DNA from 2 places in the Streptomyces sp. NPDC097640 genome. Region 1 is predicted to be linked to the other one. Evidence: riboswitches for the same ligand, from Rfam matches in the RefSeq annotation. Region 1 holds a riboswitch; the other holds the start of a gene.

Region 1 (14,860 bases):
TCAGGTCGCGCAGTTGCGCGAGGAACCACTGCGCGGGCGGCAGCGCGGTCGCCGCGGCCACCAGCCGCTTCGTACGTTCCGCCCGCTCGCCGTCCCCCATCGACAGCGCCTCGTGCAGCGCGCGCGCCGTCGCCTCGATGTCGTACGGGTTGACCACCAGCGCGGCCTCGCCCAGCTCCGCGTACGCCCCGGCCTCCCGCGACAGCACCAGCGCGCAGCCGCGCTCGGAGACCACCGGCACCTCCTTGGCGACCAGGTTCATCCCGTCCCGGATCGGGTTGACCAGCGCCACGTCGGCCAGCCGGTAGGCGGCGAGCGACCGCGCGAAGTCGTCCTTCACATGGAGGGCGACCGGCTGCCAGCCCTCCGTGCCGTAGTCGGCGTTGATCGCGTCGGCGACCCGCCGCACCTCGTCCGTGTAGTCGCGGTAGACGGCCAGGTCCTGGCGGGAGGGGTAGGCGAAGGCCACATGCACCACGCGCTCCCGCCACTCGGGGCGGGTCTCCAGCAGCCGCCGGTAGGCCAGCAGCCCGCGGACGATGTTCTTGGACAGCTCGGTGCGGTCCACCCGGACGACGGTCCTGCGCCCGGGGCCGATCTGTGCGCGCAGGGCGGTCAGCCGCTCGTCGACGTCCGCGGCCCGGGACCGCTTCCGCAGGAAGTCCGCGTCCGCGCCGAGGCCGTGCACGCCCAGCCGGGTCTCGCGCCCCTCGAAGCGCACGGTCAGCCGCGCGCCGTCCCGCTCCACCTCCGCGCCGAGCACGGCCGCGGCGCAGTCGGCGAAGGCCAGGGCCCAGCGCTCGGTGAGGAACGCGGCGCGGTCGCCGCCGAGGATGCCGCGCAGAACCTCCGCCGCCACGTCGTCCGGCAGCAGCCGGTAGTAGTCCGGGGGCGCCCAGGGGGTGTGCGAGAAGTGGCCGATCCGCAGGTCGGGGCGGCGCTCGCGGAGCAGTCCCGGCACCAGCGCCAGGTGGTAGTCCTGGACCAGCACGGCCGCGCCGTCGGCGGCCTCCTGGGCGAGGGCGTCCGCGAAGGCCGCGTTGTACGTCCGGTAGGCGTCCCACTGGGCGCGGAACTCCGCGCCGAAGACCGGCTCCAGCGGCGTCTGGTAGAGCAGGTGGTGGACGAACCACAGCACCGAGTTCGCGATGCCGTTGTACGCGGCGTCGAAGATCTCCGGCGCGATGTCGAGCATCCGCACCAGCTGTCCGCCGGTGTCGTCCGGGTCCAGATGGCCGGGCCCGGCCCGCCGGGCCGCCTCGCGGTCGCCGTCGCCCAGCGCCGCGCAGACCCACACCGCGCCGGCGTCCGGCCCGATGGCGCTGAGGCCGGAGACCAGCCCGCCGCCGCCGCGCTTGGGGGCAAGCGATCCGTCCTCCCGCAGGGCGTACGAGACCGGGCCGCGGTTGGACGCGACGAGGACCTGTGCAGCACTGTGCTCAGAGGCCATGTCGCGTACCTAGCCACCCCACGCGTCGCGCAAACGTGCGTGCGGTTTCTTCCCCCTCACGCCGCCCGCCGCTCCGCGTACTCCGGGATCTCGATCATCGGCGGCCGCTCCTCCGTGTCCACGGCGCTCGTCCGCGCCACAAAACCGCCCTCGTCCCGGTCGAACTGGGTCAGCCGCGGCCGCACCAGATGCCCGCGCGCCAGCCGCAGCTGGGCCGTGCGGTAGATCGTGGCCGCCATCCGGCCGAGCGCCTGCGGGTCCTGGTGGCGGTGTTTGCGCACGCCGAGGTCGACCTGGGCGAGCGCGCCGAGTCCGACCGTGTGCAGCGAGTCGATGAGAATGGCCAGCTCCACCCCGTATCCGACGGGGAAGGGCAGCCGCTCCAGCAGCGAGCGGCGCGCCGCGTACTCGCCGCCGAGCGGCTGTACGAAACCGGCCAGCTGCGGCCAGTGCAGATTGAGCAGTGGCCGGGCGACCAGCTCGGTGACCCGCCCGCCCTGGCCGGATGCGTTGCCGAGCGGCCGGTCGTACATCCCCTTGACCAGGTGTACGTCCGGGTCGGTCAGCAGCGGGCCGACGATCCCGGAGACGAAGCGCGCGTCGAATTCCCGCAGGTCGGCGTCTATGAAGCAGATGATGTCGCCGCTGGTCGCCAGCAGCGAGCGCCACAGCACCTCGCCCTTGCCGGGCAGCGCGGGCAGCTCGGGCAGCACGGCGTCGCGGTGCACCACCCTCGCCCCGGCCGCCGCGGCGACCTCGGCGGTGCGGTCGGTGGACCCGGAGTCCATCACCACCAGCTCGTCGACCAGCGGGGCGGCCTCGCCCATCAGCTCGCGGCGGATGGCCGCGGCGATCTCGCCGACCGTCGCCTCCTCGTTGAGGGCGGGCAGGACGACGCTCACGGTCCTGCCCGTGGCGCGCTTGGCGGCCAGCAGGCGGTCGAGCGGACGGTCGCCGGCGGACCAGGACCGCTCCTTCAGCCAGCGTTCCACCTCTTCCAGCACGGCCATGCCTCCCTGTTGTGCCTGGCGCGCGTCAGCTGTGACCCATCTCGCGCCTCGGACGACTATCTCAACCATCCAGGCCTTCGGTTACAGTCTTGAACAACGCACGTGACCGTCGTATGTCGGGGGTCCGCGTGCGACAAAAACGCCGGGCCGTGCCCGGCGTCATACCGCTCATCCAGAGGGGCAGAGGGAACGGCCCGTTGAAGCCCCGGCAACCCTCCGGCCGGTCCTGCGCTCTTACGCGAAGCGGGGCCCCGGCTCGGGAAGGTGCCAATTCCGGCTCGCGGCGAGATGCGCCGTGAGGAAGATGAGGAGAAAGGGCCTCGCCTCCCATGGCTGTGCAAGCTGTCGAAAGCTCCAACGCTTCTTCGGATTCCACCGATTCTTCGGGTTCTTCGGGTTCTTCCGGTTCCTCCGTCTCGCTCGGCCCCGCCGTCGCACTGTCCTGCCGTGAGTGCGGTGAGCGATTCCCCCTCGGCCCGATCTTCGCCTGTGTGGAGTGTTTCGGGCCGCTCGAGGTCGCGTACGACCTGCCGACCGGCGACCCGGAGGGGCTGCGCCGACGGATCGAGGCGGGCCCGAACAACATCTGGCGCTACGCCCCGCTGCTGCCCGTCCCGGCGGACGTGGCCGACAAGCCCAACATCAACCCCGGGTTCACCAAGCTGGTGAAGGCCGACAACCTCGCCCGCGAGCTGGGCGTGACCGGCGAGCTGCACATCAAGGACGACTCCGGGAACCCGACGCACTCCTTCAAGGACCGCGTCGTCGCCCAGGCCGTCGAGGCCGCCCGCGCCTTCGGCTTCACCACCCTCTCCTGCTCCTCCACCGGCAACCTCGCGGGCGCGGTCGGCGCCGCGGCCGCCCGCGCGGGACTGCGCTCCTGCACCTTCATCCCGCACGACCTGGAGCAGGGCAAGGTCGTCATGGCCGCGATCTACGGCGGTGACCTGGTCGCCATCGAGGGCACCTACGACGACGTCAACCGCTTCTGCAGCGAGCTGATCGGCGACCCGGCGGGCGAGGGCTGGGGCTTTGTCAACGTCAACCTCCGCCCGTACTACGCGGAGGGGTCCAAGACCCTCGCGTACGAGATCTGCGAACAGCTCGGCTGGCGGCTGCCGGACCAGCTCGTCATCCCGATCGCCTCGGGCTCGCAGCTGACGAAGATCGACAAGGGGCTGAAGGAGCTCATCGAGCTCGGCCTGGTCGAGGACAAGCCGTACAAGATCTTCGGCGCCCAGGCCGAGGGCTGCTCCCCGGTCTCCACCGCCTTCAAGGCGGGCCATGACGTGGTGCGGCCGCAGAAGCCGAACACCATCGCCAAGTCGCTGGCCATCGGCAACCCGGCGGACGGGCCGTATGTCCTGGACATCGCGCGCCGCACGGGCGGGGCGGTGGAGGACGTGAACGACGAGCAGATCGTGGACGCGATCAAGCTGCTGGCCCGTACGGAGGGGATCTTCGCGGAGACCGCCGGCGGGGTGACCCTGGGCGTGGCGAGGAAGCTGCTCGAGAACGGGGTGCTGGACCCCACCCTCACCACCGTCGTGCTCAACACCGGCGACGGCCTCAAGACGCTCGACGCGGTCGCCCCGACGAGTGGACCCACGGCGGTGATCCGCCCCAGCCTCGACGCGTTCCGCGAAGCTGGTCTGGCCTGAATCGGGCCCGCTCAAACCAGCTGGCTTGAATTCGCCCCTCGAATTCGCCCTCGCCCCCCGCAGCAGTTCCCTTGGAAGGTGAAACCCTCATGAGCGTCAATGTCCGGATCCCCACCATCCTGCGTACGTACACCGGCGGGCAGGCCGAGGTCAGTGCCGAGGGTGCGACCCTCTCCGAGGTCCTCGCGGACCTGGACCGGAATCACCAGGGCATTGCGGCCCGCGTCCTGGACGACACCGGCAAGCTGCGGCGTTTCGTCAATGTCTATGTCAATGACGACGACGTTCGCTTCTCCGAGGGCCTGGAGACCGCGACTCCGGACGGCGCCGGTGTCTCGATCATTCCGGCGGTCGCGGGCGGCTGCTGAGCCGGTCGCTCCCCCGCCACAGGCCGGTTGTGGCCACGCCACGGGCCGATGTGAGCCGGCCGTACCCCCGAGGTAAACGGAATCGCCCGGTCCTGATAGAAACGGACCGGGCGATTCCGTGTGTTGAATCGCGCTACAGTTGAGCCGTTCCCCTTCTGTCGGCCTCATTGGCGGCCGCATATGAGAACTCGTCAACTTGTGCGTAAAGTGTGCGCGCGAATTGTCGGGTTGATTCCCTTATGCCTGGCCCGACTTGCCCCGAATTCCCGGGAATTCTCCACTTATTACCGATCGACCGTCGCCAGAATTCTCGTCCGATTGACCTGTTGCACAGGGCAGTGGGACAGATACATTCAGCGGCGGTCGACGCGTTCCGGCGCACACCCCCCACGACCGGGGGGTGAGGTCTGACCCGGGTCCGCGGAGTGCGGTCCTGCGCAGGGGCCAGCAATAGGGGAGTTAGGAATGGCTCAGGGCACCGTCAAGTGGTTCAACGCGGAGAAGGGGTACGGCTTCATCGCGGTCGACGGTGGTGCGGACGTGTTCGTCCACTACAGCGCGATCCAGATGGACGGTTACCGCACCCTCGAAGAAGGCCAGCGGGTCGAGTTCGAGATCTCGCAGGGCCAGAAGGGGCCGCAGGCGGACATGGTCCGCGTGGCTGTTGGCTGAAGCGCCGACGCGAGGCACTGACTGGACCGTTCAAAGGGCTCGTACCCCCTAGGGGCACGGGCCCTTTGACATGCGTGTTCGCATGGGTGTTGACGTGCGCGCCGACGGCCGCTCACGACCACCTTGCCCCACCCCGTAGCCCTTCGGGCGCTTGCACTCTCAGGGGTCGAGTGCTAATCATTGGCGTTAGCACTCTGAAGGTGAGAGTGACAGAAGGATCGGGTCGGTGAGGTCCGTCAGGCCATGCGGGGCAAGGAACCGCACGGCAGACAGGCCGTCCGTCGCGGGCGCCAGGCGCGGTCCGGAGCAATCCACCCCGTCTTGGGAGGACCACTTCACATGGCCAAGATCATCGCGTTCAACGAGGAGGCGCGGCGCGGCCTCGAGCGCGGGATGAACCAGCTCGCCGACGCCGTCAAGGTCACCCTCGGCCCCAAGGGTCGCAACGTCGTCCTCGAGAAGAAGTGGGGCGCCCCCACGATCACCAACGATGGTGTTTCCATCGCCAAGGAGATCGAGCTCGAGGACCCGTACGAGAAGATTGGCGCCGAGCTGGTCAAGGAGGTCGCGAAGAAGACGGACGACGTCGCCGGTGACGGCACGACGACCGCGACCGTCCTCGCCCAGGCGCTGGTCAAGGAGGGCCTGCGGAACGTCGCCGCGGGCGCCAACCCGATGGCCCTCAAGCGTGGCATCGAGAAGGCCGTCGAGGCCGTCTCCGCCCAGCTGCTCGAGCAGGCCAAGGACGTGGAGACCAAGGAGCAGATCGCCTCCACCGCCTCCATCTCCGCCGCCGACACCCAGATCGGCGAGCTCATCGCCGAGGCGATGGACAAGGTCGGCAAGGAAGGCGTCATCACCGTCGAGGAGTCGCAGACCTTCGGGCTCGAGCTCGAGCTCACCGAGGGCATGCGCTTCGACAAGGGCTACATCTCCCCGTACTTCGCCACCGACATGGAGCGTATGGAGGCGTCGCTCGACGACCCGTACATCCTGATCGTCAACTCGAAGATCACCAGCGTGAAGGACCTCCTCCCGCTGCTCGAGAAGGTCATGCAGTCGGGCAAGCCGCTGCTGATCATCGCCGAGGACATCGAGGGCGAGGCCCTGGCGACCCTGGTCGTCAACAAGATCCGTGGCACCTTCAAGTCCGTTGCCGTCAAGGCCCCGGGCTTCGGTGACCGCCGCAAGGCCATGCTCGGCGACATCGCCATCCTCACCGGTGGCACCGTCATCTCCGAGGAGGTCGGCCTCAAGCTGGAGAACGCGGGCGTCGACCTGCTGGGCCGCGCCCGCAAGGTGACCGTCACCAAGGACGAGACCACCATCGTGGACGGCGCCGGCGACACCGACCAGGTGCAGGGCCGCGTCAACCAGATCCGCGCCGAGATCGAGTCCTCGGACTCGGACTACGACCGGGAGAAGCTCCAGGAGCGCCTGGCGAAGCTGGCCGGCGGCGTGGCCGTCATCAAGGCCGGTGCCGCCACCGAGGTCGAGCTCAAGGAGCGCAAGCACCGCATCGAGGACGCGGTGCGCAACGCCAAGGCCGCCGTCGAGGAGGGCATCGTCGCCGGTGGTGGCGTGGCCCTGCTCCAGACCGTCTCGGTCTTCGAGAAGCTGGAGCTCGAGGGTGACGAGGCCACCGGTGCCCAGGCCGTGCGCCTGGCGCTCGAGGCCCCGCTGAAGCAGATCGCGGTCAACGCCGGCCTCGAGGGCGGCGTCGTGGTGGAGAAGGTGCGCAACCTCACCCCGGGTCACGGCCTCAACGCCGCGACCGGTGAGTACGTCGACCTGATCGCCGAGGGCATCATCGACCCGGCCAAGGTCACGCGCTCCGCGCTCCAGAACGCCGCGTCGATCGCCGCGCTGTTCCTGACCACCGAGGCCGTCATCGCCGACAAGCCGGAGAAGGCCGCCGCGGCGGGCGCTCCGGGCGGCATGCCGGGCGGTGACATGGACTTCTGATCGACGCCTTCCGTCGATCGACCGTCCTCATCGGGTCCGCATGGATCTGATGCGTCGGGGCGGCACCCTCTTCCGGGTGCCGCCCCGACGGCGTTTCAGCACACTCTTCCCGTAAGCGCGGTCACCCGCGCGCGGCCTCCAGCGCGGCCCGCAGATGGCCGTCCGACTCGGTCAGCAGCCGGGTGGCGGTGGGGGCGTCCACCTCGCCGAGGATGGCCAGGATGGCGTGCTTCGTCTCGCCGTCGCTGGCGGCCAGCGCGGCCTCGATCCGCGGGGCGGGGGCCCCGGTGGCGAGGGAGACGATACGGCGCGAGCGCGCCCGCAGCTTGTCGTTCGAGGCGCGCACATCGACCATCAGATTTCCGTAGGTCTTGCCCAGCCGGATCATGGTGATGGTCGAGACCATGTTGAGCACCAGCTTCTGGGCCGTGCCCGCCTTCAGCCGGGTGGAGCCGGTGAGCAGCTCCGGCCCGACCACGACCTCGATGCCGTGCTCGGCGGCCGCCGCGAGCGCCGAACCCGCGTTGCAGGACAGGCCGACGGTGAGCGCGCCGAGCCGGCGGGCGTGCTCGACCGCGCCGACCGCGTACGGGGTGCGGCCGGAGGCGGAGATGCCGACGACGCTGTCCTGGGCGCCGACGGAGAGCGCGTCGAGGTCCGCGGCGGCCAGCTCCTTGCTGTCCTCGGCGCCCTCGACCGAGGTCACCATGGCGGCGGGCCCGCCCGCGATCAGCCCGATGACCTGGCCAGGACCGGTGTTGAAGGTGGGCGGGCACTCGCTGGCGTCGAGCACGCCGAGCCGCCCGGCGGTGCCCGCACCCATGTAGATCAGCCGGCCGCCGCGGGCCATCCGCTCGGCGATGCCGTCGATGGCGGCGGCGATCCGCGGCAGTTCGGTGGCGACGGCCGCGGGCACGGCCGCGTCCTCGCCGTTCATGATGCGGGCGATCTCGATGGTCTCCAGCCGGTCGATTTCGGCGAGTTCGGGGCGGAATGCCTCGGTGGTGAGCGTGTCCAGCTGGGCGCGCAGCTGTTGTTGGTCAGCGGCGGAAGTCATGGCGAAGCGGCTCTTTCCGGTACGGGGTGTCAACGGGGGTGTCCCGACTCGGTCAGCGCTCGGTCAGCGGGGTCCGGGCCGGGGGTCATGCCGGTGGGCGAGGGCTTCGTACGAGGCGGCGAGCGCGGGGGCGGCCGCCTCGTACGTACGCTGCGCCACACCTATGAAGAGGCAGTCCACGACGAGGAGTTGGCTGGTGCGGCTGGACATGGCCGCCGGGCGCAGCTCGCTCTCGCGGGCGGTGGAGGTGGTGAGCACGAGATCCGCGTACTGGGCGACCTCGCCGTCGGGGCGGCCGGTGATCGCGACGGTGGTGGCTCCGTGCTCGAAGGCCACCCGCAGGGGCTCGATGACGTCGGTGGTACGGCCCGAATGGGTGATCGCGATGGCGACGTCCCCGGAGTGCAGCTGCACGGCGTTGGTGACCGCGAGGTGCGGGTCGGCGTGCGCATGGGCTATCAGGCCGATGCGCAGCAGCTTCTGAACCAGGTCCTGGCCGACGAGGCTGGAGGCGCCGACGCCGTAGACGTCGATCCGGCGGGCGGTGGCGAGCGCGCCGACGGCCGCTTCGAGCTGGCCGGTGTCCAGCCCGGCGGCGGTGTCGGCCAGGCACTGCTGCTCTTCCTGGGCGAGCTTGGTGACGACGTCGGCGATGGGGTCGTCGACGGCGATGTCGGCCGTGACGGCCGGGGCGCGCCCGGCCGCCTGTTGCGCGGCGAGGGCGGCCAGCGCGAGGCGCAGATCGCGGTAGCCGGGGTAGCCGAGCAGGCGCGAGGTGCGGACCACGGTGGCCTCGCTGGTGCCGGTGCGCTCGGCGAGCCCGGTGACGGTGAGCGCGGCACAGCCGGCCGGATCTCCCGCCACGGCCTCGGCGACGCGCTGCATCGAGCGGGTCATGGAGGGCGCGAGGGTACGGACCTTGGCCGCGAGGGCGGCGGGGGCGGGCGGAGTGGCTTCGGGCACGGTGAAAGTTTCCTTCAGCTTGCTGCTCACCACTGAAAGGTATTTTCATCGTCCGGGGGCCGTCAAGGGTCCGTCCCGAGCCCGTGTCGGGGGCTCGTCCTGCGCCGCTCCCTACCTCCCGGCGCGCTCACCGACGGGCGCCGGTTGTGCGCAAAGGTGACAATGGGGCTCATGAAGCTCGAACATGCACTGCACGCGGCACGGGCGCTCGTGCTCGCCGATCTCGCGGCGGGAGAGGTCGCCCAGGCGGACATCGTCTCCCTCGTCGAGGACTCCATCGCGCACCGCAGGTGGTGGGTCGAGCAGTGGCCGGAGGGGGCCGACTACTTGGCCGGGCTGGTCGCCCAGGACGTACAGGACGCCCTCCTGGAGCGGTACGGCCGCTGGCCGCTGTGCCCGGTCTGCACGGAGAGTGGCGATCCGCACGCGCTGGACGTGGAGCCCGAGTTGGGGCCGGATCCGCACTGGGTGTGCGGCAAGACGGCGGTGGCGGTGGCGAGGGTGGGGACGCTCGGGACGATCTGACGGGCGCGGCGCGGGGCATTGCGGTGGTCCAGGGCTACCGAGCGGTCGCGTCGGCTGGTTCCGGTGCGTTCGCCGGAGTATGGGCGGGGCGCTCCGGCCCTCGGGCGAGAACATGGAGAAAGAGGGCAGCCATGACGGCGACCCCCGCCCACATCGCGTGCCGCCAGCCGTCGACGAACGACCCCTGGGCGGCATGGATCAGCGTCTGCGCATGGGGGCCGGCCTGGTGGGCGGCGTCGAGGGCGCCGACGATGCCTTCGCGCGCGGTGTCGGCCGGGCCCTGGGGGACGTCGGCGAGCCGGGAGTCGATGGCGTTGCGGTAGCCGGAGGACAGGAGCGCTCCGAGCAGGGCGACACCGAGCGCGGTGCCGAATTCGCGGGTGACGTCGTTGAGCGCGGACGCGACGCCCTGGCGCTCGCGTGGCAGGGAACTGGTGATGGCCTCGGTGGAGGGCGTCATCGACAGGCCCATGCCGATGCCCATGGCGAGCATGCCGGGCAGGACGGACAGGTAGCCGCCGTCGACGGAGACGAAGGAGGCCATGAGCGCCAGGCCGACCGTGGCCAGAAGGATCCCTGTGGCCATGGTCGCTCGGGGGCCGATGCGTGCGGTCAGCCGGGGGGCGAGGCCGGAGGCCATCATCATCAGCACGGCCATCGGCATCAGCGCCAGCGTGGACAGCAGACCCGACCAGCCGAGGACGGCCTGGAGGAACGGGAAGAGGACCACGAAGATGCCTGCTTGGACTCCGAAGACCGCCAGGAGCGTGACCGACCCGGCGGTCAGTGAGCGGTCGCCGAACAGACGCACGTCCAGCAGCGCGGCATCCCGGCGGCGCAGTTCCCAGGCCACGAAGGCCCCGGCGGCGATGACACCGATGGCCAGGCTGAGCAGGGTCGCGGGCGCGGTCCAGCCCCGCCCTGGGCCTTCCTGGAGCACGAAGATGAGCCCCACCACGGCGACGACCGAGGTCAGCGCGCCGACAGTGTCGAAAGAACGCCCGGACATCTCGCGGGAGTTGGGGACGGATCGCAGTGTCATGGGGAAGGCGACGACGACGAGCGCGACGGGCAGGACGAACAGCCACCGCCAGCTCGCCACGTCGACCAGGGCGGCGGAGAGGAACATGCCCAGGATGCCGCCGCCTCCGGCCACACCGGTCCACACGCCGATCGCCCGTCCGCGTTCTTCCTCGGGGAAGGTGGAGGTGATGACGGCCAGCGTGATGGGCATGATCATCGCCGCGCCCACGCCGCTGAACAGGCGCGCGGCAAGCATGACGGCAGCGGACGGGGCGAGCCCTGCCGCCGCACTGGCGACGCCGAAGACGGCCAGGCCGGTGAGCAGCATGGGCTTGCGGCCGATGCGGTCGCCGAGCGCGCCCAGCGGCAACAGGAGTGCGGCCAGGCTGAGGGTGTAGATGTTGATGATCCACAGGATCGTGCTCTGCGATGCGCCGAAGGCGATGGCGAGGTCGGGCTGGGCGACGCCGAGCCCGGACACCGAGGCGATGACGGCCATCAGCGCGACACAGACGGCGATCAGGATCGTGCGACGCTGACGCGCGCCGGGCAGGCCCTCGCCCGGGATGCCGCTCGGCTCAGTGCTCACCTGGCCGGGCTGGTTCGTACTCATGGATTCCTCTCAACAGGACAGCAGGGCTGAAGCGCCGGCCGTGGCGGGGCCGGACACGGAGGACGCTAAGCGCTGCTTGCTGTTCGGGCATACAATCTTGCTCATGACGCAAGACGATGGCGAGCTGGACAGCCTGGTACGCAAACGCATCCGTGCCCTGCGCGTGGCCCAAGGCTGGTCCCTGGAGGAGCTGGCCGGCCGCGCCAAGGTCAGCCAGTCCACGCTCAGCCGCATCGAGAACGGCCGGCGCCGCCTGGCCTTGGACCAGCTCGTCACCCTCGCGCGCGCTCTGGACACCTCTCTCGACCAGCTGGTGGAGACCGCCACGGACGATGTCGTCTTCAACCCGATGGTCGACGCGGCCCACGGGCTGATGCGCTGGCCCATCAGGGCGGAGCCCGGCATGACCGTCGTCCGCCAGCGCATGGTCAACCCGCCGCCCGACAATCCCTCGCGCATGCGCGCCCACCCCGGCCGCGAATGGCTCGTCGTCCTGTCCGGCACCGCGACCCTGCTGCTGGGCAACCGGCGCTTCAGGATCGAGACCAACCAGGCGGCGGAGTTCCCCACGATGCTCCCGCACGCCATCGGCGCCGAGGGCGGACCATGCGAGATCCTCGGCGTCTTCGACCGCGACGCCCGCCGCGGGCACCAGCGCGGCGAGGACGCCGACAAGGTGAACCGCCCGTCACCGTGACTGTTTGCGTGTTCCGCAGCCCAGCCGGCCATCTCCTTGCGCATTGCGAAACGCACCAGGCCACACGCGGATGGCCCGCTTAGCGTGGCCGCATGACCCACCCATTGCCGCACACGGCACAACACGGCGCATACCACGTTCCGGAGCGCGACGCGGTCGAGCAGACGGAGATCCTTGATCTGGACGCGGAAGTGCTCGCCGAACACACCGCGTCCATCATCGCCCGGCTGCCCCTCGAGACCACGCCCCACCGCATCGTGGACCTGGGCTGCGGAACCGGAGCCGGCACCCTCGCACTGCTCGAGCACTTCTCCGAGGCAGAGCTGACGGCCGTCGACTCCTCAGCCGCCCACCTGCACCGCTTGCGGGAGAAAGCAGCCGCAGCCGGAGCGGCCGACCGCGTACGCCTCGTTCGGGCCGACCTCGACGCGATGGCGTGGCCCGAACTCGACACTCCGGAGCTGGTCTGGGCGTCGGCTTCCATGCACCACATGGCCGATCCCGACCGGGCCCTGCGCCAGGTCCACGAACTGCTGGCACCGGGCGGGCTGTTCGCCGTCGTCGAGCTGGCCGGCTTCCCCCGGTTCCTGCCCGAAGGCGCCCTGGAAGACGCCCCCGGACTTGAGGAGCGCTGCCATGCCGCACTCGACCACCACCACGCCGAGCACGTCCCCCACCGTGGAGCCGACTGGGGAGCCAAGCTGACGACAGCCGGCTTCATCGTCGAAGACGAACGCACCATCACCGTCAACATCGGCCCGACCCACACCGACGCGGCAGGCCGCTACGCACTCAGCAGCCTGCGCCGCATGCGCGGCGGCATCGCATCCGCGCTGACGGCCGAGGACCTGACCGCTCTCGGCCGGCTGCTCGACACCGACAGCCCGCACAGCATCCTGCGCCGCAGTGATCTGAGTGTGCGCACCGAGCGCACGGTGTGGGCCGCACGCCGCACCTGACGCTCGCCCTCGCCGCCGTCCGCCGTTTTCCAGCGCTGCTGGAAAACCGTCATGGCCCGAGCGGGCCGCTCACCCCGTCTTCCGCCCGTGCCTCCTGTTCCCGTGCCTCCGAACCGACGATCACGCGCGAAGTGCCCGGCGCCTGATGCGGCAGCCGCGCGGCGAGCGCCGTCGTCCCGGCGGCGAGCGCCGCGAGCGCCGCGCCCGTCCAGGCCACGGCCGGGTAGCCCCAGCCCGCGTCGATGACGAGCCCGCCGAGCCAAGGTCCGAGCGTGTTGCCGATGTTGAAGGCGGAGGTCGTGGTCGCGCCCGCGAGGGTCGGGGCGGCGTTCGCGACATTGAACATCCGGGCGTTGAGCGCGGGCCCGGTGAAGAAGGCCGTCACACCGAGCAGCAGCGCCAGGCTCACGGCCGCGACCGCGTGGTGCGCGGTCAGCGCCAAGGCGCTCAGCACGACGGCCGTGGCCGTGATGCCGCCGTAGAGCGTGCCGAAGAGATGGGCGTCCGCGATCCGCCCGCCGATCGTCGTCCCCACGATCGCCCCGGCGCCGAACAGCGCCAGCACGCTGGGCACCCAGTCCTCGTCCATCCCGGCCACGTCCGTCAGCAGCGGCGCGAGATACGAGAACAGACAGAAGACCGCCCCGCCGCTGAGCGCCGTGGTGACCAGCGCCAGCCACACATGCCGGTCGCGGTAGATGGACAGCTCGGCACGGAGCCTCGGCCGGTCCTGCCCGGTCGGCGCCTCCGTACGCGGTACGAGCCCGACGACACCCACGAGCCCGAGCGCCGACAGCGCCGCCACCGCCCAGAAGGCCGCCCGCCACCCGGCGTGCTGACCGAGGAACGCCCCCGCGGGCACGCCCACCACGTTCGCGACGCTCAACCCGCCGAGCATCACCGCCATCGCCCGCGCCCGGGTGTTCACCGGCACCAGAGACACGGCCACCGCCGCCCCCACCGCCCAGAACCCGGCACACGCGAGGGCGCTGACCACCCGGGACGCGAACAGCACCCCGTACGAAGGCGCCACCGCCCCCGCGACCTGGCCGAGCCCGAACACGGCCAGCAGCGCGATCAGCGTCGTCCGGCGCGGGAGCCGCAGCGTGGCGGCGGCGAGCAGCGGCGCGCCGACCACCATCCCGATCGCGAAGGCGGAGATCAGCAGCCCGGCGGTCGGGATCGAGACGTCCATGTCGCGGGCGATGGGTTGCAGCAGCCCGGAGAGCATGAACTCCGAGGTCCCGAGGGCGAAGACGGACAGGCCGAGGACATGGACGGCGACGGGCATACGGACCCGCGCGCGGTCAGTGGGGGACATGCCGAGAGTCGACTACGGCCTGGAGCTTGGTATTCCGCATCAGCCTCCGCCCTCCTGGTTGACTCCTCGCATGGATCCCAGGACCACTCTGACAGCTCTGCGTGACTTCTGCGCGGAACATCTCGGTACCGACCTCGCGGACCGCGTCATCAGCCTGGCCCGGCCCGGTTTCGAGCTCACCGAGGCCGCCCCCGGACAGGCCGCCGGGCACAGCCGCTTCGGCGGCAGGGCCATGCTGGAGCCCGGCACCCCCTGGCCGATGTGCGAGGACCTCCCGCTCAGCCTGATCGCCGTCCTCGACACCGACGCCCTGGCCCCCTGGCTCGGCGACCTCCTGCCACCCGGCACCGGCCTGCTCAACTTCTTCCACCTCGACAAGGAGTCCGAGCAGTGCGACCCCACGGCCCGGGAGGTGGCATCGGGCTACGGCACGGAGGACCCGGAGGTGGGGAGGGTCATCGCGGCCCGTTCCACCCTCGCCGTCGAAACCGAACCACCCGCCCGGTCCAGCGTCTTCGCCCCCGTCCCATGGGCGGCGGAACTCGCCTTCGCCTTCCCCGACATCTGGGATTCCGC
Region 2 (14,860 bases), on a different contig from region 1:
GGTCGGCCCAGCCCTCGTCGAGTGCGGCGAGCAGCGCCTGGCGGGCGACGGGGTGCAGCGGGGCGGACGAAGCGGCGTCGAAATATGGCACATACAGAACGCTAGTCCCCGTCTGCGGAAGTATCTGCTCCGCCTCTTGAAAGCCGCTTCGAACAGGTTCCTCCACCTCTTCGGGGAGGCCCTCGGCGCGTTGGGCACCCTCCCCGCGCGGCCCTAAATGGCGTCCAGTAGGGTTTGCTCCGCATAAACATCCAAACCCCTGCCCGCACCGGGGCGGCGACCGACCTGAGAGACGGCCGCGGCCGTGCGGGCGAGACTCTCGGGAAGGCGCTACGTGAGTCCCAACGGCTCCGACCGCTCGTCGCGGCGCCCGGTGCGGCGGAAGCTGCTGCAGGCGCTGGCCGCGGGCTTGGTCCTGGCGACCGCCACCGGTTGCACATCCAAGGACTTCCCCCGCCTCGGAATGCCCAAGCCGGTCACGGAAGAGGCGCCACGGATCCTCTCCCTGTGGCAGGGCTCGTGGGCGGCTGCGCTCGCCACGGGCGTGCTGGTCTGGGGGCTGATCCTGTGGGCGGTCATCTTCCACCGCCGCAGCAGGACCAAGATCGAGGTTCCCGCGCAGACCCGGTACAACATGCCCATCGAGGCGCTGTACACCGTGGTTCCGATCATCATCGTCTCGGTGCTGTTCTACTTCACCGCGCGCGATGAGAACGCGCTCCTCAAGGTCTCCAAGAAGCCCGATCACGTGATCAACGTCGTGGGCTACCAGTGGAGCTGGGGCTTCAACTACATGGAGAACGTGGACGGCAACCTGTCCACGCCCGCGAAGACCCCCAAGGAAGTCGCCTCGATCCCGGACCGCATGCTCGCGGCCGTGCCCAAGGGCGCGGAGGGCGTGTACGAGGCCGGCACCCCGGGCGAGTGGACCAAGGACAACCCCAGCCCCGGCCCCACCCTGTGGCTGCCGAAGGGCGAGAAGGTCCAGTTCATCCTGACCTCCCGTGACGTCATCCACTCGTTCTGGGTGGTCCCCTTCCTGATGAAGATGGACGTCATCCCGGGGCACACCAACCGCTTCGAGGTGACTCCGAACAAGGAGGGCATCTTCATGGGCAAGTGCGCCGAGCTGTGCGGCCAGGATCACTCGCGGATGCTCTTCAACGTCAAGGTCGTCTCTCCCAAGGAGTACCGAGACCACCTGAAGGACCTGGCGAAGAAGGGCCAGACCGGCTACATCCCGGCGGGCATTGAGCAGACGGACGCTGCCAGGAACGCGGAGACCAAGAACCGATGAGCATCCTCAACGAACCTCAGGGTGCCGCCGCAGCCGCCGCGGAAGCGGACGAGCTGCCGGTGCGCCGTAAGCAACCAGGGAACGTCGTCGTCAAGTGGTTGACCACCACTGACCACAAGACGATCGGAACGCTCTACCTCGTCACGTCGTTTGCGTTCTTCTGCATCGGCGGACTTCTGGCGCTGTTCATGCGCGCCGAGCTGGCGCGCCCCGGCACGCAGCTCATGTCGAACGAGCAGTTCAACCAGGCGTTCACCATGCATGGCACGATCATGCTGCTGATGTTCGCCACGCCGCTGTTCGCGGGCTTCGCGAACTGGATCATGCCGCTTCAGATCGGCGCGCCCGACGTGGCGTTCCCGCGGCTGAACATGTTCGCCTACTGGCTGTACCTGTTCGGCTCGCTGATCGCGGTCGCCGGGTTCCTCACCCCGCAGGGCGCCGCCGACTTCGGCTGGTTCGCGTACTCGCCGCTGTCGGACGCGGTCCGCTCGCCGGGCGTGGGCGCCGACATGTGGATCATGGGTCTGGCCTTCTCCGGCTTCGGCACGATCCTCGGCTCGGTCAACTTCATCACCACGATCATCTGCATGCGCGCTCCGGGCATGACGATGTTCCGTATGCCGATCTTCACCTGGAACGTGCTGCTCACCGGTGTGCTGGTGCTGCTGGCCTTCCCGGTGCTGGCCGCCGCGCTGTTCGCCCTGGAGGCGGACCGTAAATTCGGGGCGCATATCTTCGACGCGGCCAATGGCGGCGCATTGCTCTGGCAGCACCTCTTCTGGTTCTTCGGCCATCCAGAGGTGTACATCATCGCGCTACCGTTCTTCGGAATCGTGTCCGAGATCATTCCGGTCTTCTCGCGCAAGCCGATGTTCGGTTACATCTCGCTGATCGGCGCGACGATCTCGATCGCGGGCCTTTCGGTGACGGTGTGGGCGCACCATATGTATGTCACGGGCGGCGTGCTGTTGCCGTTCTTCTCGTTCATGACATTCCTGATCGCGGTGCCGACCGGTATCAAGTTCTTCAACTGGCTCGGCACCATGTGGAAGGGGTCGCTGAGCTTCGAGACCCCGATGCTGTGGACGATCGGCTTCCTGATCACCTTCACCTTCGGCGGTCTGACCGGTGTCATCCTGGCCTCGCCGCCGATGGACTTCCACGTCTCGGACTCGTACTTCGTGGTGGCCCACTTCCACTACGTGGTCTTCGGTACGGTCGTCTTCGCGATGTTCGCCGGCTTCCACTTCTGGTGGCCCAAGTTCACCGGCAAGATGCTGGACGAGCGCCTGGGCAAGATCACCTTCTGGACGCTGTTCATCGGCTTCCACGGCACGTTCCTGGTCCAGCACTGGCTCGGTGCCGAGGGCATGCCGCGCCGGTACGCCGACTACCTGGCGGCCGACGGCTTCACCACGCTGAACACCATCTCGACCATCAGCTCGTTCCTGCTCGGTCTGTCGATCCTGCCGTTCTTCTACAACGTCTGGAAGACCGCCAAGTACGGCAAGAAGGTCGAGGTCGACGACCCGTGGGGCTACGGCCGCTCGCTGGAGTGGGCGACCTCCTGCCCGCCGCCGCGGCACAACTTCGTCACCCTGCCCCGCATCCGCTCCGAATCCCCGGCGTTCGACCTGCACCACCCGGAGATCGCGGCGCTCGACCAGCTCGAGAACTACGGGGCCGTCTCGTCCGATGACAAGGCCCTCGCAGGTGGCAAGGAGGCCGGCAAGTGAAGGTCCAAGGCCGGATGTTCATCTGGCTCTCCGTCTTCATCCTCATCATGGCGATCGTCTATGGGGTGTGGTCGAAGGAGCCCGCCGGCACCACCGCGCTCTTCCTGGCCTTCGGGCTGAGCGTGATGATCGGCTACTACCTCGCCTTCACCGCCCGCCGGGTGGACATCGGGGCGCAGGACAACAAGGACGCCGATGTCGCCGACGACGCCGGTGAGATGGGCTTCTTCTCCCCGCACAGCTGGCAGCCGCTCTCCCTGGCCGTCGGTGGCGCCCTGGCCTTCATGGGCGTGATCTTCGGCTGGTGGCTGCTGTACTTCTCGACCCCGATCATCCTGATCGGCCTCTTCGGCTGGGTGTTCGAGTACTACCGCGGCGAGAACCAGAACCAGTGACCGACAGGCCGCCGGGGCCCCGCTGAGCCGGGGCCCGAGCGGGGCCCGGACACCTTCTCCAGGTGTCCGGGCCCCGCTGCGTCGTTTCCCCGTGCCGTCAGGCCCCGGTTCACCCGACTGCCTCATTCCACGAGCCGTCCGGAACCGGGTTTTCTAGCTTGTGACCATGAGCCACACACCTCGATCACCCCGATCCCGGACGGTGCTCGGCTGCGCTCTGCTGCTGGCACCCCTGATAGCGACAGGGCTCACCGGATGCGGCGGCCCTTCCTCGGACCCGCTGGCGGCCAAACCGTACGACGCGGCCGACCAGGTCGCCTTCAGCGGCGTCAGCGAGTCCCGTAAGACGGACCCCGACAAGCCACTCGAGGTCACGGCCAAGGGCGACGACAGCCGCCTCACCGACGTCACGGCCACCGACTCCGCGGGCCGCTATGTACGCGGCGAGTTGACGCCCGACGGCAAGCGCTGGCGCAGCACCGTGCCGCTGGCCGCGGGCACCCACTACACGCTGCGGGTGAGCACCGAGGACTCCGGCGGGGCACCAGGGCGCCGCACCATCGGCTTCGACACGTCGAAGGCCAAGAGCAGGCTGAAGGTCACCTTCGGCCCCGAGGCAGGCACCTACGGCGTCGGACAGCCCATCACGGCGAAGCTCAGCGCGCCCGTCAAGGACGCCTCGGCGCGGGCCGTCGTGGAGCGCGCACTGAAGGTGGACTCACAGCCCGCGGTGGACGGCGTCTGGCACTGGGTGGACGACCGGAACCTGCACTACCGCCCGCGTGACTACTGGCCCGCGCACGCCACGATCAACGTGCACGCCAACCTCAAGGGCATCAGGGTCGCAGGCGGCATCTACGGCGCGGACTCCAAGCCGCTGCGGCTGACCACCGGCGACCGCCTCGAGGCCATCACCGACTCCGGCACCCACCAGATGACGGTGCTGAGGAACGGCCAGGCGATCCGCACCATCCCCATCACCACCGGCATGCCCGGCTTCGACACCCGCAACGGCATCAAGGTGATCCTCGCCAAGGAGTCCTCCGTACGGATGACCGGCGCCAGCATCGGCCTCGGCAACTCCTACGACCTGCTGGTCCACTGGGCCGCCCGGGTGACCTGGAGCGGCGAGTACGTCCACGCCGCGCCCTGGTCCACCGGCTCGCAGGGCGCGGCCAACGTCAGCCACGGCTGCACCGGCATGAGTAACGACAACGCGCGCTGGTTCTTCGACACCGTGCGCCTCGGCGACATCGTCAAGGTCGTCAACAGCCGCGGAGCGATGATGACGGCGTTCGACAACGGCTTCGGCGACTGGAACGTGGGCTGGGACAAGTGGCGCGCGGGCAGTGCCGTGGCCACCGCACCGCCCGACGGCAGCGCCCCGGCCGAGTCGGCCAGGCTCCGTCCCCAGGTGTGACGGGTGGCAGCCGACCCGGTGGCAGCCGACCCGTCAGGCGTCCACGGCGAGCCGCTTGCGCAACAGCCCCGCCAGCGCGTCGGCGAGGGCCACCGGGTCGATCGGGTGGGTGACCGCGGCCTCCGCCCGGCTCCAGGTGGCCAGCCAGGCGTCCTGCGGGCGGCCGATCAGCAGCAGCACCGGAGGGCAGCGGAAGATCTCGTCCTTGATCTGCCGGCAGACCCCCATGCCGCCCGCGGGAGCCGTCTCCCCGTCCAGCACGCACACGTCGATGCCGCCGTCCTCCAGGGCCGAGAGGACGGCGGGGAGGGTCGCGCACTCCACGAACTCCACGGGCGGGACGTCGGGGGCGGGCCGGCGTCCGGCCGCGAGCCGCACCTGCTGACGGGTGCCCGAGTCATCGCTGTAGACCAGCACCGTGGCGGTCGGCTGCATCGTTCCTCCGCGTTACATGGGTGGACTCCTGGCGCGGATGCTACTCCCGTACAGCCCTGGGGAGGAGGGGGCGTGCAAGCCCCTCCCTCCTTCGAGGGACCGGCCGCGGACCGGCCGCGGGTCCGTCCGGCCACCGCGGGGACAGCCGGCGTACCACCGGCCACAACCGGCCGTACGAGCAGCATCGATGCCCTTGACACTCCGAACGGTACCCCCGGGAGTGAGGGCTGGATAAGCGACCGACATAATGTCGGTCGTGGCGACAGCAACAGCAGTAGATACCGGGCACGCGCACCCGACGGTCAACCGGCCGAACCTCACCAGCGTCGGAACCATCATCTGGCTGAGTTCCGAGCTGATGTTCTTCGCGGCCCTCTTCGCGATGTACTTCACCCTGCGGTCGGTGACCGGCGCAGAGCACTGGAAGGAAATGGCGTCCGCGCTGAACTTCCCGTTCTCCGCGACGAACACCACGATCCTGGTGCTCTCCTCCCTCACCTGCCAGCTCGGTGTCTTCGCTGCCGAGCGCGGCGACGTGAAGAAGCTGCGCACCTGGTTCGTGATCACCTTCATCATGGGCGCGATCTTCGTCGGCGGTCAGATCTTCGAATACACCGAACTGGTCAAGCACGAGGGTCTGTCGCTCTCGTCCGACCCGTACGGCTCGGTGTTCTACCTGACCACGGGCTTCCACGGACTGCACGTGACGGGCGGACTCATCGCCTTCCTGCTGGTCCTGGGCAGGACGTACGCGGCCAAGAGGTTCACCCACCAGCAGGCGACGGCGGCCATCGTGGTGTCTTACTACTGGCACTTCGTCGATGTCGTCTGGATCGGCCTCTTCGCCACGATCTACTTGATCAAGTAAACCGGTCGCCGCACCGGCACCACGTCCTCATCGCATCGACGCAGAAGATCCTGACACCGGGGTAATCCGTGAAAAAGCTCTCCGCACGACGGCGCCATCCGCTGGCTGCGCTCGTCGTCCTACTCTTCGCGCTGGCGGTCACTGGGGGGCTGTACGCCGCGTTCTCGCCGAGCGAGGCCAAGGCTGACGACAGCTCCGCCCAGTCCCTCGCCATCGAGGAGGGCAAGAAGCTCTACGCCGTCGGCTGCGCCAGCTGCCACGGCACCGGCGGTCAGGGTACGACCGACGGTCCGAGCCTGGTCGGCGTCGGCTCCGCCGCCGTGGACTTCCAGGTCAGCACCGGTCGTATGCCCGCGCAGCAGCCCGGCGCCCAGGTGCCGAAGAAGAGGAACATCTACTCGAACGCCGAGATCCAGCAGCTGTCCGCGTACATCGCCTCGCTCGGCCCCGGCCCGGTGACTCCGACCAAGGAGCAGTACAACCCGGCCGGCGCGGACATCGCCGAGGGCGGTGAGCTCTTCCGGACCAACTGCGCGCAGTGCCACAACTTCGTCGGCAAGGGCGGCGCCCTGACCAACGGCAAGTACGCGCCGTCCCTGGAGGGTGTGTCCGCGAAGCACCTCTACGAGGCCATGCAGACCGGCCCGCAGAACATGCCCTCCTTCCCGGACACCACGCTGCCGGAGGAGAAGAAGAAGGCCATCATCGCGTACCTGGACACGGTCAACAGCGACAAGACCGCGACCCCCGGCGGTATGGAGATCGGCGGCCTGGGCCCGGTGAGTGAGGGTCTGTTCGGCTGGGTCTTCGGCATGGGGGCCATGATCGCCCTGACCATCTGGGTCGCCGCCCGGACCGCAAAGGCCAAGAAGTCATGAGTAGCCACGACATTTCACAAACAGAAGACAACCTGCCACACGGGCAGGGACAGGGCGGCGCGGTAGAGACGGCGGACAACCCGTTCGCCGACCCGGGTCTGCCCCCGCACGAGCACCGTCAGCAGGACATCGACGAGCGGGTCGCCAGGCGCTCCGAGCGCACGGTCGCGCTGTTCTTCACGGTCTCGATGCTGGCGACGATCGCCTTCATCGCCTCGTATGTGGCCTTCCCGGTAGACCAGATCATCTATGTCTTCCCGCTCGGCCACATCAGCGCGCTGAACTTCTCGCTCGGCCTGAGCCTCGGCATCGCCCTCTTCGCCATCGGCGCGGGCGCGGTCCACTGGGCCCGCACGCTGATGTCGGACGTGGAGATCGCCGACGAGCGCCACCCGATCGAGGCCGAGCCCGAGGTCAAGGCCAAGGTCCTGGAGGACTTCCGGGCCGGCGCGGAAGAGTCCGGCTTCGGCCGGCGGAAGCTGGCCCGCAACACCCTCTTCGGCGCGCTGGCCCTGGTGCCGCTCTCCGGCCTGGTGCTGCTGCGCGACCTCGGCCCGCTGCCGGGCGACAAGCTCCGGCACACCAAGTGGGCCAAGGGCAAGCGCCTGATGAACTACAACACGGGTGGGGCGCTGCGCCCCGAGGACATCTCGGTCGGTTCGCTCACCTTCGCCATGCCCGAGGGCATGAGCGAGGCGGACCACGACTTCCAGACGCAGATCGCCAAGGCGGCCCTGATGCTGGTCCGGCTCCAGCCGGAGAACATCAAGGACAAGCGCGAGCTGGACTGGTCGCACGACGGCATCGTGGCGTTCTCGAAGATCTGCACCCACGTCGGCTGCCCGATCAACCTGTACGAGCAGCAGACGCACCACGTCCTGTGCCCCTGTCACCAGTCGACGTTCGACCTCTCCGACGGCGGCCGCGTGATCTTCGGCCCGGCCGGGCACGCCCTGCCGCAGCTGCGGATCGGCGTCAACAAGGACGGTTACCTCGAAGCCAAGGGCGACTTCGCGGAGCCCGTCGGTCCTGCTTACTGGGAGCGCGGATGAGTACTGCAACTGAGACGCAGGCGCGGGGCCGCAAGGCCCCCGCGGGCGAGCGCGTCGCCGACTGGGCGGACGGCCGGCTGGGTATCTACAACCTGGCCAAGGCCAACATGCGCAAGATCTTCCCGGACCACTGGTCCTTCATGCTGGGTGAGGTCGCGCTCTACAGCTTCATCATCATCATCCTCACGGGTGTGTATCTGACGCTGTTCTTCCACCCCAGCATGGAAGAGGTCGTCTACCACGGTCCGTACGTCCCGATGCAGGGCGTGCGGATGTCCGAGGCGTTCGCCTCGACGCTCGACATCAGCTTCGAGGTGCGCGGCGGTCTGCTCATCCGGCAGATCCACCACTGGGCCGCGCTGATCTTCCTCGCCGCGATGTTCGTGCACATGATGCGCGTCTTCTTCACCGGCGCGTTCCGCAAGCCGCGTGAGATCAACTGGCTGTTCGGCTTCCTGCTGTTCTTCCTCGGCATGCTGACCGGCTTCACCGGCTACTCGCTCCCCGACGACCTGCTCTCCGGCACCGGTCTGCGGTTCATCGAGGGCGTGTTCCTGTCGATCCCGGTCGTCGGCACCTACATCTCGATGTTCGTGTTCGGCGGCGAGTTCCCCGGGATGGACCTGATCCCCAGGCTCTACCCGGTCCACGTCCTGCTGCTGCCGGGCATCATGCTCGGCCTGCTGGTGGCGCACCTGATCCTGGTCTTCTACCACAAGCACACGCAGTACCCCGGGCCCGGCAAGACCGAGAAGAACGTCGTCGGCATGCCTCTGCTGCCGGTCTACATGGCCAAGGCGGGCGGGTTCTTCTTCCTGGTCTTCGGTGTCATCGCGATCCTCTCCGCGGTCGCCACCATCAACCCGATCTGGGCCATCGGCCCGTACCGTCCGGATCAGGTGTCCACCGGCGCCCAGCCCGACTGGTACATGGGCTTCGCCGAGGGTCTGGTCCGTGTGATGCCCGGCTGGGAGATCACCGCGTGGGGCCACACGCTGATCCTGGGCGTGTTCATCCCGATCGTGCTCTTCCCGCTGGTCCTGTTCGCGATCGGGGTCTACCCCTTCATCGAGTCCTGGATCACCGGCGACAAGCGCGAGCACCACATCCTGGACCGCCCGCGCAACGCCCCGACCCGTACCGCCTTCGGTGTCGCCTGGCTGACCGCGTACTTTGTGATGCTGATCGGTGGTGGCAACGACCTGTGGGCCACCCACTTCCACCTGTCGATCAACTCGATCACGTGGTTCGTCCGGATCGGCTTCTTCGTCGGCCCGGTGCTGGCCTTCATCATCACCAAGCGGGTCTGCCTGGGTCTCCAGCGGCGCGACAGGGACAAGGTGCTGCACGGGCGCGAGACCGGCATCATCAAGCGGCTGCCGCACGGCGAGTTCATCGAGGTGCACGCGCCGCTCTCGCAGGAGGACCTGCACATGCTCACCCAGCATGAGCAGCCCAAGCCGCTCGAGGTCGGCCCCGAGGTCGACGAGAACGGTGTGCGCCGGAAGATAAAGCGGTCGGAGAAGCTCCGGGCCAAGCTGTCCAAGGGCTACTACGGCGGGGACAACGTCATCCCCAAGCCGACCGCCGAGGAGTACAAGGAGATCACCAGCGGCCACGGCCACCACTGATCCCCCGAGCGAACACCTCAGCTGTACGCCACACACCCCAGGGCCCCGGCCCGGACCACACGGTCCGGCCCGGGGCCCTGGGCCGTTCTCGAACCGCTCCGGCCCGCGCCGACGGGGCCGATAGGCTTGCCGGGGGCCGTCGCACAGCCGAGCTATGAGGCCCCAGCCCTGACCAGCCGAGTTCCAGGAGCGGACCATGGACGTTGTGACCCCAGCCGGAGGCGACAACCGCGCGACGGCCCGCACCTGGCCGGACGTACTCGACTCGCTGCTGCTCGGCCAGGACCTCACCGCCGACGACACCGCCTGGGTCATGGACCGGATCATGCGCGGCGAGGCCAGCGACGCCCAGATCGCCGGCTTCGCGGTCGCGCTGCGCGCCAAGGGCGCGACCGTGGCGGAGGTGTCCGGGCTGGTCCGGATCATGTACGAGCACGCGAACGTGATCGAGGTGCCCGGGCCGACCGTGGACATCGTGGGCACGGGCGGCGACCGCGCCAAGACCGTCAACATCTCCACGATGTCGGCGCTCGTGGTGGCGGGCACCGGGGCCAAGGTGGTCAAGCACGGCAGCCGCGCCTGGTCCTCCGCCAGCGGCTCCTCCGACGTCCTCGGCAAGCTCGGCGTCAACCTGGACCTGTCCCCGGCGCGCGTGGCCGAGGTCGCGGAGGAAGCCGGCATCACCTTCTGCTTCGCGGCGCACTTCCACCCCGCGCTGCGCCATGTCGGGACCGCGCGCAGCGACCTCGGCATCGCCACCATCTTCAACTTCCTCGGCCCGCTGACCAACCCCGCCCGGGTGCGCGCCCAGGCCACCGGGGTCGCCGACATCCGCATGGCGCCCATCCTGGCCGGGGTGCTCGCCGAGCGCGGCTCCTCCGCGCTGGTGGTCCGCGGCGACGACGGCCTGGACGAACTGACCATCACCTCCACCTCCCAGGTGTGGGTCGTCGAGGGCGGCACCGTCCGCCAGGAGACCTTCGACCCGCGCGACGTCGGCATCGAACTGGCCCCGGTGGAGTCCCTGCGCGGCGCCGACGCGTCGTACAACGCGGATGTCGCGCGGCGGCTGCTGGCGGGGGAGCGCGGCCCGGTACGGGACGCGGTGCTGCTCAACTCGGCCGCGGGGCTGGTCGCGCTGGAGGGCGGGACGGGTGGCAAGCCGCTGCCCGAGCGGATCGCGGCGGGCATGGAGAAGGCGGCGGAGTCCATCGACTCGGGTGCGGCGCGGGCGGCGCTGGAGCGGTGGGTTCTGGCCACGAACGCGTAGCGCCCTGCGGCGGGCGGTCCGGATGCGGCCTCCGCCCGGGTCTGGTGCGGGCCGCACCCCGGCCCCGCGCCTGCGGCGGGCTCTGTCCCCTCCCCGCCCCTTCCCACAACCGGGGCTCCGCCCCGGACCCCGGTCCTCAATCGCCGGACGGGCTAGTTCTAGCCCGTCCGGCGATTGAGGCCCGCCGCAGGCGGAGTTGTCCGTATCGCGGACAGGGGGTTCGGGCTTCGGGCGGGCGTGGCATACTCCTGCGCAGGTCACGAGCGACAGCGACTTCGGCCCCGGCCCGCTGTCCGGCAACCCTCCGTCCGTGGCGGGGTGCCCCGGGTGATGACCAGGCCGCAGGCAGCGAGGTCTGCGGCAAGCGCGGACCCCTCGCGAAAACCAGGGGTCCTGGTCGTCGAGGGAGTTCTTCCGTGATGCAGCGAATGCGCTAGGGCCGACGGCCCCTTGTTCCCCTCAACCGGCGCGGTGCCGACTTCGCCCGCGCGTTGAGCTTCTTTCCGCGTGCCCGACGGCGGGCTGCCGCACGCACGCGTGACGCATTCAACTCTTCGCCCTCCCGGGAGACTTCGCCATGTCCGCGACCGCTGCCGCCACCACCACCGCCACCCACACCCCGCTGCCCGTCCTCGGCCGGGACGTCCTGGTCCCGCTCGTCACGGGCGGCGAGGTCGACTACGCCGCACTCGACTACGCCGCCAGCGCCCCCGCCCTCCAGCGGGTCTGGGACGACATCGCGGCCTACGCCCCGTACTACGGCAGCGTGCACCGCGGCGCCGGCTACCTCTCGCAGCTGTCCACCGACCTGTTCGAGAACAGCCGCAAGGAGGTGGCCGCCTTCCTCGGCTGCCGCCCCGACGACCAGGTGGTCTTCACCCGCGCCACCACCGATTCGCTCAATCTGCTCGCCGCCGCGCTGCCGCAGGGCACCCGGGTGTTCGTGTTCGAGACCGAGCACCACGCCTCGCTGCTGCCGTGGCAGCAGCGGGAGGGCATCGAGGTCGGCTGTCTGAGCGCGCCGCGCTCCCCGCGGCAGGCCGTGGAGACGCTGGAGCGGGCGCTGGCCGCGTGGCGAGCCGAGGCGGGCACGGACGCGGGCGCGGCGCTGGTCTGTGTGACCGGTGCGTCGAATGTGACCGGTGAGCTGTGGCCGGTGCGGGAGCTGGCGGAGGTGGCCCATGCGCACGGCGCCCGTATCGTGCTGGACGCGGCCCAGCTGGCCCCGCACCACCCCGTGGACATCGCCGCCCTGGACGTCGACTGGGTCGCGTTCTCCGGGCACAAGCTGTACGCGCCGTTCGGGGCGGGCGTGCTGGCGGGGCGCGCGGACTGGCTGCGCGAGGCCCGGCCGTATCTCGCGGGCGGCGGGGCCAGCCGCAAGGTGGCCCGCAGGGACGACGGCGGGGTGGAGGTGGAGTGGCACACCACCGAGGCCCGGCACGAGGCCGGCTCGCCGAACGTCATCGGGGCGTACGCGATCGCGTCGGCCTGCAAGGCGCTGACCGAGGCCGGGTTCGAGTCCCTGGTGGCCCGTGAGCGGCGGTTGATCGCCAAGGTCCGTGAGGGGCTGGCCGAGGTGGACGAGGTGCGGGTGCTGTCGCTGTTCGGCGACGACGCCCCCCGGGTGGGGGTCATCTCCTTCGTGGTGGAGGGCTGGAACAGCTCGCACTTCGCGGCCGCCCTCTCCGCGGAGTACGGCATCGGCGTGCGCGACGGCCTGTTCTGCGCGCATCCGCTGGTGCGCACCCTGCTGGGCGGCGAGCCCGGGGAGGCGGGCGAGTGCGGGGCGCCGGAGGCCGCGCCGGGGGAGCGGTCGCTGAACGCGATCCGGGTCAGCTTCGGCGCGGGCACCCCCGACGAGCACGTCGAGCGGTTCGTGGGCGCGGTGAAGGAGCTGGTCCGGGACGGCGCGAAGTGGAGCTACCGCACCGAGGACGGGCGCTGCGTCCCGGACCGCGGCTGAGCCGCGAAATGGCGCGAACTCAGCCGTCGAGGCCGATCGCGAAGGCGGCCTCGAGGTCGTGCTGGGAGTAGGTGCGGAAGGCGATGTGGGTCTCGGTGGAGGCCACGCCGGGCACCTTGCTGATCCGGCCCGGGATGACGTCCGCGAGGTCGTCGTGCCGGGCCACCCGCACCATCGCGATCAGGTTGTGCGCCCCGGTGACCGAGTAGACCTCGCTCACGCCGTCGATCGCGGCGATCCTCTCGGCGATCTCGGGGATCTGGTCCACGTCGGTCTTGATGAGCACGATCGAAGTGATCACGGCTGGCTTTCTCCCTCGCTGGACCTGACTGCCCCGCTCACTCTAGTCGCCCGTCCGAAGCGGACCCACGCGTAGAGGAACCCCAGGCTGAACCCCACCAGGTGGGCGAGGTAGGCGACCCCGGGGCGGTCGTCGGCCCCGCGGGCGGCCAGCCACTGGAGCGCGACCCAGAAGATCAGCACCACCCAGGCGGGGAAGCGCAGTGGCAGGAAGAACAGAAACGGGAAGAGGCTGGTCACCCGGGCCCGGGGGAAGAGCCACAGAAACGCGCCGAGGACTCCGGAGATGGCCCCGGAGGCGCCGACCAGGGTCTGAGTGGAGCCGGCATGCGCCGCGGCGTAGCCGAGCAGCGCCAGATAGCCGGTGGCCAGGTAGAAGAGCACGAACTGGATCCGTCCCATGCGTTCCTCGGCCATCGCCCCGAAGACGTACAGAAACAGCATGTTGCCCAGCAGATGCAGCCAGTTGCCGTGGACGAACAGCGCCGTCAGCGGGGTCAGCGGCTCGGCGGGCGCGCCGCTCCACAGGGCGCTTGGCACCACCCCCCAGCGCTCGAAATGGCCGGTCTGGGCCCGCAGCAGCTCGCTCCCGGTGCCATAGCCGGGGTTGAGGCCGGAGGCCGGGCCCACGGCGAAGATCAGGCAGCAGGCGGCGATGAGGGCGTACGTCATCAGGGGACGGCCTGCCCCGCCGCCGGACCCCTCCGACGTCTCGATCATGGGCAGATCATCGCGTATCGGGCGCAACCTGCCCAGAGTGCCTCGCCGTCGTCCGGGCCGGGCCGGGAGCGCACCTGGCCTCGGCGCGGGGCAGGGCTCAGGCCGTAGGGTTACTCCACGCCGAAGTGCGAGAGTGGAATCAAGACGAGGACGGACGAGGACCCCATGGCCGTGCCCCTGCCGACAGCCGAGACCCGCTGGCGCTGCACTCTGTGCGGCAATCTGACGCGGTTCGATGTGACGCGTTCGACCAAGGTCGTCGAGTACGTCCATCTCGACCTGGGCGGGGAGCCCAAGGTCGAGGAGCGCGAGGTGGTCAATGAGACCATTGAGTCGGTGCGCTGCCGCTGGTGCAACGCGGTCGATCAGATCGAGCTGGTCGATCGTCCGGGCGCGAGCGCGGGCGCCTGAGAAGCGCGGGCGCCTGAGAACGGAGCGGTGACAGGTGGTGGAGCGGACAGGCGACCCCGGTTCGGCCGGTGACGCCGAGAGCGTCGCCGAGGCGCTCGACCGCCCCCTGCCGGAGGGGGTCAGGCGCCGGGTCGTGGCCCTGGTCGCGGACGCGTTCGGCGGTCTGACGGTCACCGAGCTCCCGGCCCAGCTGCGGCAGTACGCCCGCTTCACCCCGACCCGCCGGGCGAAGTTCGCGGGCAACGCCATGGCCGCCACCGTGGAGTCCGACCCGGTCTTCCGGCAGCGGATCGCGGGGCGGCTGCGGGAGACCCAGGCGGAGCTCGCCGAGGCCATCGAGGGCGGCTCGCCGCCCGCCGCCGCCGATCCGGAGGACGTCGCGGCGCTCGCCTATGTGCTGCGGCCGGTCGGCTGGGTCAAGCTGGTCGAGGCCGCGGGCGAGGAGGCGCAACGGGTCTCCGCCGAGCGGGCCGGCGAG

The links. A riboswitch is a leader RNA that binds a small molecule or an ion and turns the genes downstream of it on or off. The one in region 1 is predicted to bind S-adenosylmethionine.
Region 2: it holds a riboswitch for S-adenosylmethionine, as region 1 does, so the genes downstream of both, ABTY62_RS25370 (aminotransferase class V-fold PLP-dependent enzyme) here and thrC (threonine synthase) in region 1, are expected to answer to the same signal.

The regions. Positions count from the first base shown of each region.
Region 1 covers NZ_JBEOSB010000010.1:113-14,972, forward strand. The annotation lists gene ABTY62_RS17260 (alpha,alpha-trehalose-phosphate synthase (UDP-forming)) at 1-1,450, opposite strand, end outside; gene ABTY62_RS17265 (glucosyl-3-phosphoglycerate synthase) at 1,507-2,454, opposite strand; SAM riboswitch class I at 2,626-2,771, shown strand; gene thrC (threonine synthase) at 2,790-4,121, shown strand; gene ABTY62_RS17275 (MoaD/ThiS family protein) at 4,211-4,489, shown strand; gene ABTY62_RS17280 (cold-shock protein) at 4,955-5,161, shown strand; gene groL (chaperonin GroEL) at 5,501-7,126, shown strand; gene murQ (N-acetylmuramic acid 6-phosphate etherase) at 7,248-8,183, opposite strand; gene ABTY62_RS17295 (MurR/RpiR family transcriptional regulator) at 8,247-9,176, opposite strand; gene ABTY62_RS17300 (DUF8819 family protein) at 9,309-9,671, shown strand; gene ABTY62_RS17305 (MFS transporter) at 9,706-11,307, opposite strand; gene ABTY62_RS17310 (helix-turn-helix domain-containing protein) at 11,411-12,004, shown strand; gene ABTY62_RS17315 (class I SAM-dependent methyltransferase) at 12,097-12,963, shown strand; gene ABTY62_RS17320 (Cmx/CmrA family chloramphenicol efflux MFS transporter) at 13,013-14,254, opposite strand; gene ABTY62_RS17325 (DUF1963 domain-containing protein) at 14,355-14,860, shown strand, end outside.
Region 2 covers NZ_JBEOSB010000016.1:162,731-177,590, forward strand. The annotation lists gene ABTY62_RS25315 (cysteine desulfurase/sulfurtransferase TusA family protein) at 1-91, opposite strand, end outside; gene ctaC (aa3-type cytochrome oxidase subunit II) at 335-1,297, shown strand; gene ctaD (aa3-type cytochrome oxidase subunit I) at 1,294-3,036, shown strand; gene ABTY62_RS25330 (cytochrome c oxidase subunit 4) at 3,033-3,431, shown strand; gene ABTY62_RS25335 (L,D-transpeptidase) at 3,598-4,851, shown strand; gene ABTY62_RS25340 (hypothetical protein) at 4,885-5,286, opposite strand; gene ctaE (aa3-type cytochrome oxidase subunit III) at 5,534-6,154, shown strand; gene qcrC (cytochrome bc1 complex diheme cytochrome c subunit) at 6,223-7,032, shown strand; gene qcrA (cytochrome bc1 complex Rieske iron-sulfur subunit) at 7,029-8,084, shown strand; gene qcrB (cytochrome bc1 complex cytochrome b subunit) at 8,081-9,715, shown strand; gene trpD (anthranilate phosphoribosyltransferase) at 9,912-10,985, shown strand; SAM riboswitch class IV at 11,241-11,358, shown strand; gene ABTY62_RS25370 (aminotransferase class V-fold PLP-dependent enzyme) at 11,563-12,951, shown strand; gene ABTY62_RS25375 (Lrp/AsnC family transcriptional regulator) at 12,971-13,252, opposite strand; gene ABTY62_RS25380 (rhomboid family intramembrane serine protease) at 13,249-13,971, opposite strand; gene ABTY62_RS25385 (hypothetical protein) at 14,137-14,382, shown strand; gene ABTY62_RS25390 (NYN domain-containing protein) at 14,417-14,860, shown strand, end outside.